Regions from separate parts of the Arthrobacter glacialis genome, predicted to be linked through region 1. Evidence: predicted binding sites of a transcription regulator. Region 1 holds the regulator's gene; the other holds the start of a gene.
What was found. Region 1 encodes LexA, which represses DNA repair genes until DNA is damaged. Its sites were predicted from a motif close to TCGAACANNTGTTCGA; they were not measured.

Region 1 (4,267 bases):
CGTGTCACCGGTGGCCTTGATGTTCATGTCGATCAGCGAGTGCTTGGACAGTGCCGTCAGCATGTGGTCATAGAACGGGACTGAGGTGTCAATCGTGGAAACACCGGTACCGTCTAGGTTGATTTCCACCAGCACGCTGGACTCGCTGGTTACTCGCTCCAAACGGGCTGTGCGTCCCTGGCCGGGCTGCGGGCTGTTCTCAGTCATTGCACAAGTCCTTTGGTTTTTGTCCGCGCCTTCTTGCCCCTGCAGGCGCAGGGCAGGGCTAGGCTCGCGAACTTTTCACTGTATGTCACCAGTTTAGGAGAGAAGGCATGATTATGCCCAAAACAGTCCGCTGCCAATCCTCCGGTGCCCGGTTTGGCAGCGTTGTCCTCACGCGTGACTAGCTGGCCAGGATAGCGCGCAAGCCGCTGAGGAATGCCGTTGTTTCAGCTTCGGTGCCGGCAGTCACGCGCAGGTGCCCGGGAATTCCGACGTCGCGAATCAACACTCCCTCAGCCAACAAGGCTTCCCACACTGCATGGGGATTTTCCAGTCCGCCGAAGAAGACAAAGTTTGAATCCGAGGGTGCCGGCGTCAGGCCAAGATTTGTCAGTTCCGTCACTATCCTGTCCCGTTGGACTTTAATAGCCTCCACATTGGCCAACAGGGATGTTGAGGTACGCAGGGCCGCGACGGCAGTCGCCTGGGTGATGGCCGACAAGTGATAGGGCAACCGAACCAAACGGAGAGCGTCAGCGACTTCCGGCGCCGCCGCTAGATAGCCAAGGCGGGCGCCGGCCAAAGCAAACGCCTTGCTCATGGTCCGTGAAACCACCAGGCGCGGTCGGCCCTCAAGCAGGCTCAGGGCACTGGGCGTTCCTGTGTGGGCAAATTCTGCATACGCTTCATCAACAATGACAATGCACTGTGACGCTTCTCCTGCCTCATAAACAGCCTCCACCACCTCAAGGCCGAGGGCCGTTCCTGTGGGGTTGTTCGGCGAACAGAGGAAAACGATGTTCGGGGCGGCCGCACTCACCTGTTCCGCCGCCGATGCCGCGGACAAGCTGTAGTCCTGATCGCGCAATCCGGCGATATAGCCGGTACCTGTGCCACTGGCCAGCAGGGGGTACATGGAGTATGTGGGCGGGAATCCCATGGCGGTGCGTCCCGGACCGCCAAAGGCCTGAAGGATTTGCTGCAGGACTTCATTGGAACCGTTTGCGGCCCATAGGTTGTCTTCGTTGAGGCCGTGGCCCAAATACGCCGCCAATTCCTGGCGAAGGGTGGTGAATTCCCTGTCCGGGTACCTGTTGAGGCCTTCAAGTTCCGCTGCCACGGCTGCCAGAATGGCTTCCTTGGCATCCGCCGGGACGCCAAAGGTATTTTCATTCACGTTCAACAGTATGGGAACGTCAAGTTGCGGGGCGCCGTAGGGATGCAGTCCACGCAGATCGTCGCGGAGTGGCAATTGACCTAAACGTTCAAACTGATCCATGGCTCCAGCTTAATTGACAAGGATGCCAAATCCCGAAACGGTGACAGCATGCGGACACTTCAGCCCGAGCTCCGGGAGCCAGCTTGGCAGGATTGCTAGCCGGAGGTGTTCTACTTCGGGATGGGAACGAACAGTCGCTGGCCTGCCTGAAGCACACCAGTACCCAACTCATTCAGGGCAACAATTTCCCGAACCACTTCACGAACGTCACGATTCGGATTGGTGGTGCCAGCGATGCTCCACAGACTGTCGCCCTGGAGAACTGTCACTGAATGGGCGTAGCTGTCCATGTCGACGGCCAGGTGTTCCACGCCCGCATGGGCGGGGCTTGCCAACGTACTGAAAACAATCGCCAAGGCGACGAACACCAGGATCGATGATGCCACCAAGGCCGGGACACCAAGGAGCACCAGCCGGCCTCGACGCGTCAACGTCAGCTTGGCAGGCGCGGCCTGCCGCTGCGCCTGATGGTGCCGGGGACTGACATTGCCGCCGCCAAACAAGGCCTTGGGTGTACTGCTGAGAGTTCCTGCAGAGATAACCATTGCATTCATGACTTCTCGTCCTTTCACCGTGGATCTGGATCCTTGGCCACACCTGCCAACTGGATCAAAATTCCATGCTTCATATCTTCGATAGAACGTATGTTCGAATTTGCTACTAGTACAGTTTTAGCACCTATAGACGACACTTGCCAAGGGTTGATAGAACAAATGTTTGATATTGCCCCTGTTGTGGCTTAAACTTGGTTTACAAGGATTGGCCGCTAGATGCAGTCCACCAGCAGGCACTGACATTGTTCAGGGCAGCCACGAAAGGACCCGGAACCATGGCGCTTCAAGAACCTCCGCACCGCATCCCCCAAGCGCCCAGTCGCGCTGGCATGAAGGGGCTCACTGTTCGGCAGAAAAAGATTCTCGAGTGCATCCAGCGCTCCATTGCCGACAAGGGCTACCCACCCTCCATGCGTGAAATCGGCGACTCCGTGGGGCTGGCCAGCCTTTCCAGCGTCACGCACCAGTTGACCCAGCTTGAGCGCCATGGCTACTTGCGTCGTGACCCCAAACGTCCCCGAGCCATGGAAGTTTTGATCCCGCTGGTTCTGGACGACGGCGAGGTGGAGATTGAGGGGGTCAGCGCCCCGTCGAAGTTGCGCAGCTCAAATGGACTCAACTTCGCTGAGCTGAGCAGTTCCTCGGACACCGCATTTGTTCCTCTTGTGGGACGCATTGCAGCTGGTGGCCCCATACTGGCCGACCAGTCCGTGGATGACATCATGCCGTTGCCACGCCAGATTGTGGGCAGCGGAGAATTGTTCATGCTTAAGGTGCAAGGCGATTCAATGATCGACGCGGCAATCTGCGATGGGGACTGGGTGGTGGTGCGTCAACAGCCCACCGCCAACAACGGCGACATTGTGGCTGCCCTGTTGGAGGACGAAGCCACGGTGAAGACCTTCCGCCAGCGTGACGGCCACACCTGGCTTTTGCCCCAGAACACGCGCTACGAACCCATCTTGGGCGACCACGCGACCATCATGGGCAAGGTTGTATCAGTACTGCGCAGCCTCTGACGGCTCCCAACAACGCGTGCACGCATCGCACGCACCAGCAACACCAGCGAAAGGCCCAGGCGCCGGTATTTTCGTAGGCTGCGTCAAGGAGACACCAAAGTCCCCAAGCGCTCCCACCGCTCGCAAGCTCGCAGCGGGTCCCTCGCTCTTGTGGCCCCAGCCCGCGGCCGACGTGTCGGGAAGCAGCCGGAAAATACCGGGCCTGTGCCTTTCGCGTGACCGTAGCCGGAAAGTACCCGTTCCTGGGCCTTGGCGTTATTTCCCGGAGAGCCGCTTCAGTGCGGCAAGAGCCACGGCGCGGTCCTTGGTGGCCCAGAATGGCGGAAGGGCCGCGCGCAGGAACCCGCCGTAGCTGGCGTTGGCCAGGCGTGAATCGAGTACAGCCACCACTCCCCTGTCGGCACTTGAGCGGATCAGGCGCCCCACGCCCTGTGCCAGGCGCACGGCTGCGTGAGTGGCGGAGATGGCGATGAATCCGTCGCCGCCGCTTTGTGCCACAGCCCGTGCCCTTGCTGTCACCAGGGGGTCATCGGGTCGCGGGAACGGAATCCTGTCGATGACAACCAGCCGGCAGGAGGCACCCTGAACGTCAACACCTTGCCACAGCGACATGGTGCCAAACAGGCAGGTGTCGGGTTCATCGGCGAATTCCTTGATGAGCCCGGCCATGGAGGAATCACCTTGGCAAAGAATCTTGACGGAAAGCTTCTTGCGCAGTTTCTCCGCAGCATCCTCGGCTGCTCGCCTTGAGGAGAACAACGCCAACGTTCCGCCACCGGCGGCGGTGATCAGCGCAGCAAGTTCATCGAGCTGTTCGGATGACATACCAAAACCGGGTTTTTGCAGGTGCGCTGCCACATAGAGCATGCCTTGCTTGGGGTAGTCAAAGGGAGAGCCGACGTCGGCCCCTGTCCAGGCGGGTGCGTTGGGGCCCAACAGGCCGAGCCCGCCAGCTGTTGCCTGAAAGGACTCCCCAATGGCCAGCGTTGCCGACGTCAGCACCACAGTACGGTCAGCAAACAGGCCCTCTCGCAGTTTCATGGCCACACTGAGCGGTGCGATGTTGATGACTGCCGGCTCGCCGTCGTCCGCCTTCTGGTAGCCCTTGCCGGGGGTGAAACTTCCTGGCCGCGAGGCCCACACCACCTCACGCGCCTCAGCGGCGACCAGCATCCGCTCGCACAGGTCAAAGATCAGGTTCAGCCGGGCCC
Region 2 (4,267 bases), on a different contig from region 1:
CGCCTCACCACCGGACAAGGTGGTGGAGGCCTGCCCCAAGCGCACGTAGCCGAGTCCGACGTCGACCAGCGTGCGCAGGTGCCGGGCAATGGGGGTGAAGGCTGCGAAGAAGTCGGCGCCTTCCTCGATGGGCATGTTCAGCACGTCGGCAATGGACTTGCCCTTGTAGTGGACTTCCAGGGTTTCGCGGTTGTAGCGGGCGCCGTGGCAGACCTCGCACGGCACGTAAACATCCGGCAGGAAGTTCATTTCAATCTTCAGCGTGCCGTCACCGGTGCACGCCTCGCAGCGCCCGCCCTTGACGTTGAAGGAGAAACGTCCCGGCTGGTAGCCGCGCATTTTTGATTCGTTGGTCTCGGCAAAAAGTTTCCGAATGTTGTCAAAAACGCCAGTGTAGGTGGCCGGGTTGGAGCGCGGCGTGCGACCAATGGGGCTCTGGTCCACGTGCACCACCTTGTCCAGGTGCTCCAAACCATCCACGCGCAGGTGGCGGCCGGCAACCTGCTTGGCGCCGTTGAGCTTGTTCGCCAGCACCTTGTACAGGATCTCGTTGACCAGGGTGGACTTGCCGGAGCCGCTGACGCCGGTCACGGCCGTCAACACGCCCAGCGGGAACTTCACGTCAACGTTTTGGAGGTTGTTCTCCTTGGCCCCGACCACCGTGAGTTCACGCTTTTTGTCGTACTTGCGCCGGGTGGCCGGCATGGCGATGGACTTGCGCCCGGACAGGTAGTCGCCCGTCAGGGAGCGGGTGTTGGCCAGCAAGTCCTCCAAGGATCCTGAGTGCACCACTTCGCCGCCGTGCTCACCGGCGCCGGGGCCAATGTCCACAATCCAGTCGGCTTCCTTGATGGTGTCTTCATCGTGTTCGACCACAATGAGGGTGTTGCCAAGATCGCGCAGGCGGGTGAGCGTTTCAATCAGGCGGCGGTTGTCCCGCTGGTGCAGACCGATGGACGGCTCATCAAGCACGTACAGCACGCCCACCAGGCCGGAGCCGATCTGCGTGGCCAGGCGAATACGCTGGGCTTCGCCGCCGGAGAGGGTGGCCGAGGCGCGTTCCAGGTTCAGGTACTCAAGTCCGACGTCGAGCAGGAACCGCAGGCGGGCCTGGATCTCCTTCAGGACCTGACTGGCAATCTGGGCTTCGCGCCCCGTCAGCACCAGGTTGGAGAGGAAGTCGAAGCAGTCGCGCATGGACAGGGCGGCAACAGCGGAAATGGACTTGCCGTTGATCAGCACGGACAGTGAGGCCGGGTTAAGCCGGGCTCCCCCACACGCGGGACACGGAATCTGGCGCATGTATTCTTCGTAACGGTCACGGGCGGAGTCCGATTCCGTCTCGATGTGCTTGCGCTGGATGTACTGCACGGCGCCTTCAAAGCCTGTGCTGTACTTGCGTTCGCGGCCAAAACGGTTCTTGTACTGCACCACCACCTTGTGGTCCTTGCCGTACAGGATGGCCGTGCGCACTGGGGTGTCCAGCTTGTTCCACGGGGTGTCAAGGTCGAAGTCGAGTTCGGCCGACAGCCCTTCCAGGAGGCGGTTCCAGTACTCAGTGGTGGCGGTGCCCAGCGACCACGGGGCAATGGCGCCCTCACGCAGCGAGAGGAACGGGTTGGGGATGACGAGCTCTTCATCAACTTCAAGCTTGGTGCCAATACCGCTACAAGCGCTGCAGGCCCCGAAGGGGTTGTTGAAGGAGAAGGAGCGCGGCTCAATCTCGTCAATGGCCAGCGGGTGCTCGTTGGGGCAGGCCAAGTTCTCGGAGAAGGAGCGGATACGTCCGGAATCCTGCTCCGGCAGGTCAACCAGCTCGGCCAGCACGCGGCCGTCAGCCAGCCCCAGGGCTGTTTCGACGGAGTCGGTGAGGCGCTGCTGGATGCCGTCCTTGACCACGAGCCGGTCCACCACTACTTCAATGGTGTGCTTGAACGTCTTCTTCAGCTTGGGTGGATCGCTGAGCTGAATCTGCTCACCGTCCACCTTGGCGCGGGAATAGCCCTTGGCGGTGAGTTCCTTGAACAGTTCAACAAACTCGCCCTTGCGGTCGCGGACCACGGGGGCCAGGATCTGGAAGCGGGTGCCCTCAGGCATCTCCAGCAGCTGGTCCACGATTTGCTGCGGGGTCTGCTTGGCAATGGGCTCGCCGCAGGTGGGGCAATGGGGAGTTCCCACCCTGGCCCACAGCAGGCGCATGTAGTCATAAATCTCGGTGATGGTGCCCACCGTGGAGCGGGGGTTCTTGCTGGTGGACTTCTGGTCAATGGAAACCGCCGGGGACAGGCCCTCAATGAAGTCAACATCAGGCTTGTCCACCTGGCCCAGGAACTGCCGGGCATAGGCGGAGAGGGATTCCACATAGCGGCGCTGGCCTTCGGCGAAGATGGTGTCAAAGGCTAGGGAGGACTTCCCCGAACCAGACAATCCCGTGAACACGATCATGGCGTCACGGGGCAGGTCAAGGTCAACGTTGCGCAGATTGTGCTCGCGGGCGCCCTTGACTATCAAACGCGACAAGTCGGGGCGCTGCGGATCGGTTGACGAGTTGTGCAACTGGGCCATTGTTTCCTTCACATTGCTGTCCACTGTGTGGGCGCGGAACGGCCAGAACTCGGCCGGGCTCGCGCGCATTCACTGCTAAGTATAATCGAAAGTTCGTTCGAACGCGCGCCGTTGTTGCCGCACGTCAGCCGCTGACGGCGCGATCCAGGGCGGCGCCCACAATGCGCAGCGCCTGGCTATGGGGCACACCCAAATCACGCGCGACGGCGGCAAAGGCGTCAGCCGCCGCTGCAACTTGGGCCGAAATGGCGTCGCCGCCGGATGCCACGGCGGTGCCGCTGCGTCCAGCCGTCACCACAATGCCTGCCTGCTCCAGTTCCCTGTACGCCCTGGCCACCGTGTTGGCTGCCACGCTCAAATCCGCCGCGAGTGCACGCACCGACGGAAGTTTGCTGCCCACGGCCAGCTCACCCGAGGCTGCCAGGTCCAGGATCCGCAAGCGGATCTGCTCATAGGGCGGCACTGTGGACTCCGAGTCCAGATGCCAGCGGCGCATTAAAATATCCATGGTGTTCATAACTGACTCACCTCTTCCACCAGCGGATCTCCAAACTGGCTCATGTATAGCTCGAAGTAGAAACCCTTGCGTTCAAGGAGCACGTGATGGTTGCCCTGTTCAATGATCTCACCGTTATTCATCACCAGTATCAAATCTGCGTCACGAATCGTGGAGAGTCTGTGCGCAATGACAAAACTGGTCCTGTTGTGGCGGAGTTTGTTCATGGCCGTGCGAATCATGACTTCGGTGCGGGTGTCCACGGAACTGGTGGCCTCGTCCAGGATCAGAATGCCGGGGTTGGCAACCCACGCGCGGGCAATCGTCATGAGCTGGCGTTGCCCCTGACTCAGCCCGCCGCCGTCGTCGCTGAGGACTGTTTCATAGCCGTCGGGGAGCGACATCACAAAGTGGTCCACATGCGTGGCCACGGCAGCCTCGATGATCTCCTCCTCGGTGGCGTCCAGCTTGCCGTACCTCAAGTTGTCCTTGATGGTCCCACCAAACAGCCAGGCATCCTGGAGCACCATGCCCAATTGGCTGCGCAGGTCATCACGGGTCAGGTGGGCCGTGTTGACGCCGTCAATGGTGATGGTGCCCGAATCGATCTCGTAGAACCGCATGAGCAGATTGACCAGGGTGGTCTTGCCAGCGCCGGTGGGCCCCACAATGGCAACCGTCTGGCCAGGTTCGGCCACCAGGGACAGGTCCTTGATGAGCGGCTCCCCCGGCTTGTAGCCGAAGTTGACGTGGTCAAAGACCACCCGCCCCTTAGGTTCGGCCAACACCGCCGGCGGGGTGTGGTCCGGGGTTTGCTCCTCGGCATCCAGCAGCTCAAAGACACGCTCTGCCGAGGCCACCCCGGATTGCAGCAGGTTGATCATGCTGGCCAGCTGGGCCATGGGCTGGCTGAACTGGCGGGAGTACTGAATAAACGCCTGGACACTGCCGATAGTCAGGGCACCCTGGGCCACCTGAATGCCGCCGAGCACCGCCACCACCACATAGTTCAGGTTGGAGATGAAGTTGGTGCTGGGCATGATGATGCCGGAAATAAACTGGGCCTTGGCGCTGGATTCGTAAAGGCTGTCATTGGAGACCCGGAACTTCTCAATGGCTGCCTGCTGCTGGCCAAAGGCCTTGACAATCTCATGGCCGGTGAACATTTCCTCCACATGGCCGTTCAGCTCGCCCGTGCTCTTCCAT

Region 2: uvrA (excinuclease ABC subunit UvrA) is a predicted target of LexA. The motif match lies at 2,651-2,666, and genes of this name have one in related genera.

The regions. Positions count from the first base shown of each region.
Region 1 is NZ_PPXB01000010.1:52,549-56,815, forward strand. Features, by position in the region: gene hisB (imidazoleglycerol-phosphate dehydratase HisB) at 1-207, opposite strand, end outside; gene CVS28_RS12970 (histidinol-phosphate transaminase) at 386-1,483, opposite strand; gene CVS28_RS12975 (LysM peptidoglycan-binding domain-containing protein) at 1,594-2,037, opposite strand; gene lexA (transcriptional repressor LexA) at 2,313-3,056, shown strand; gene CVS28_RS12985 (ATP-dependent DNA helicase) at 3,312-4,267, opposite strand, start outside.
Region 2 is NZ_PPXB01000016.1:52,285-56,551, reverse strand. Features, by position in the region: gene uvrA (excinuclease ABC subunit UvrA) at 1-2,565, opposite strand, end outside; gene CVS28_RS16665 (GntR family transcriptional regulator) at 2,690-3,082, opposite strand; gene CVS28_RS16660 (ABC transporter ATP-binding protein) at 3,079-4,267, opposite strand, start outside.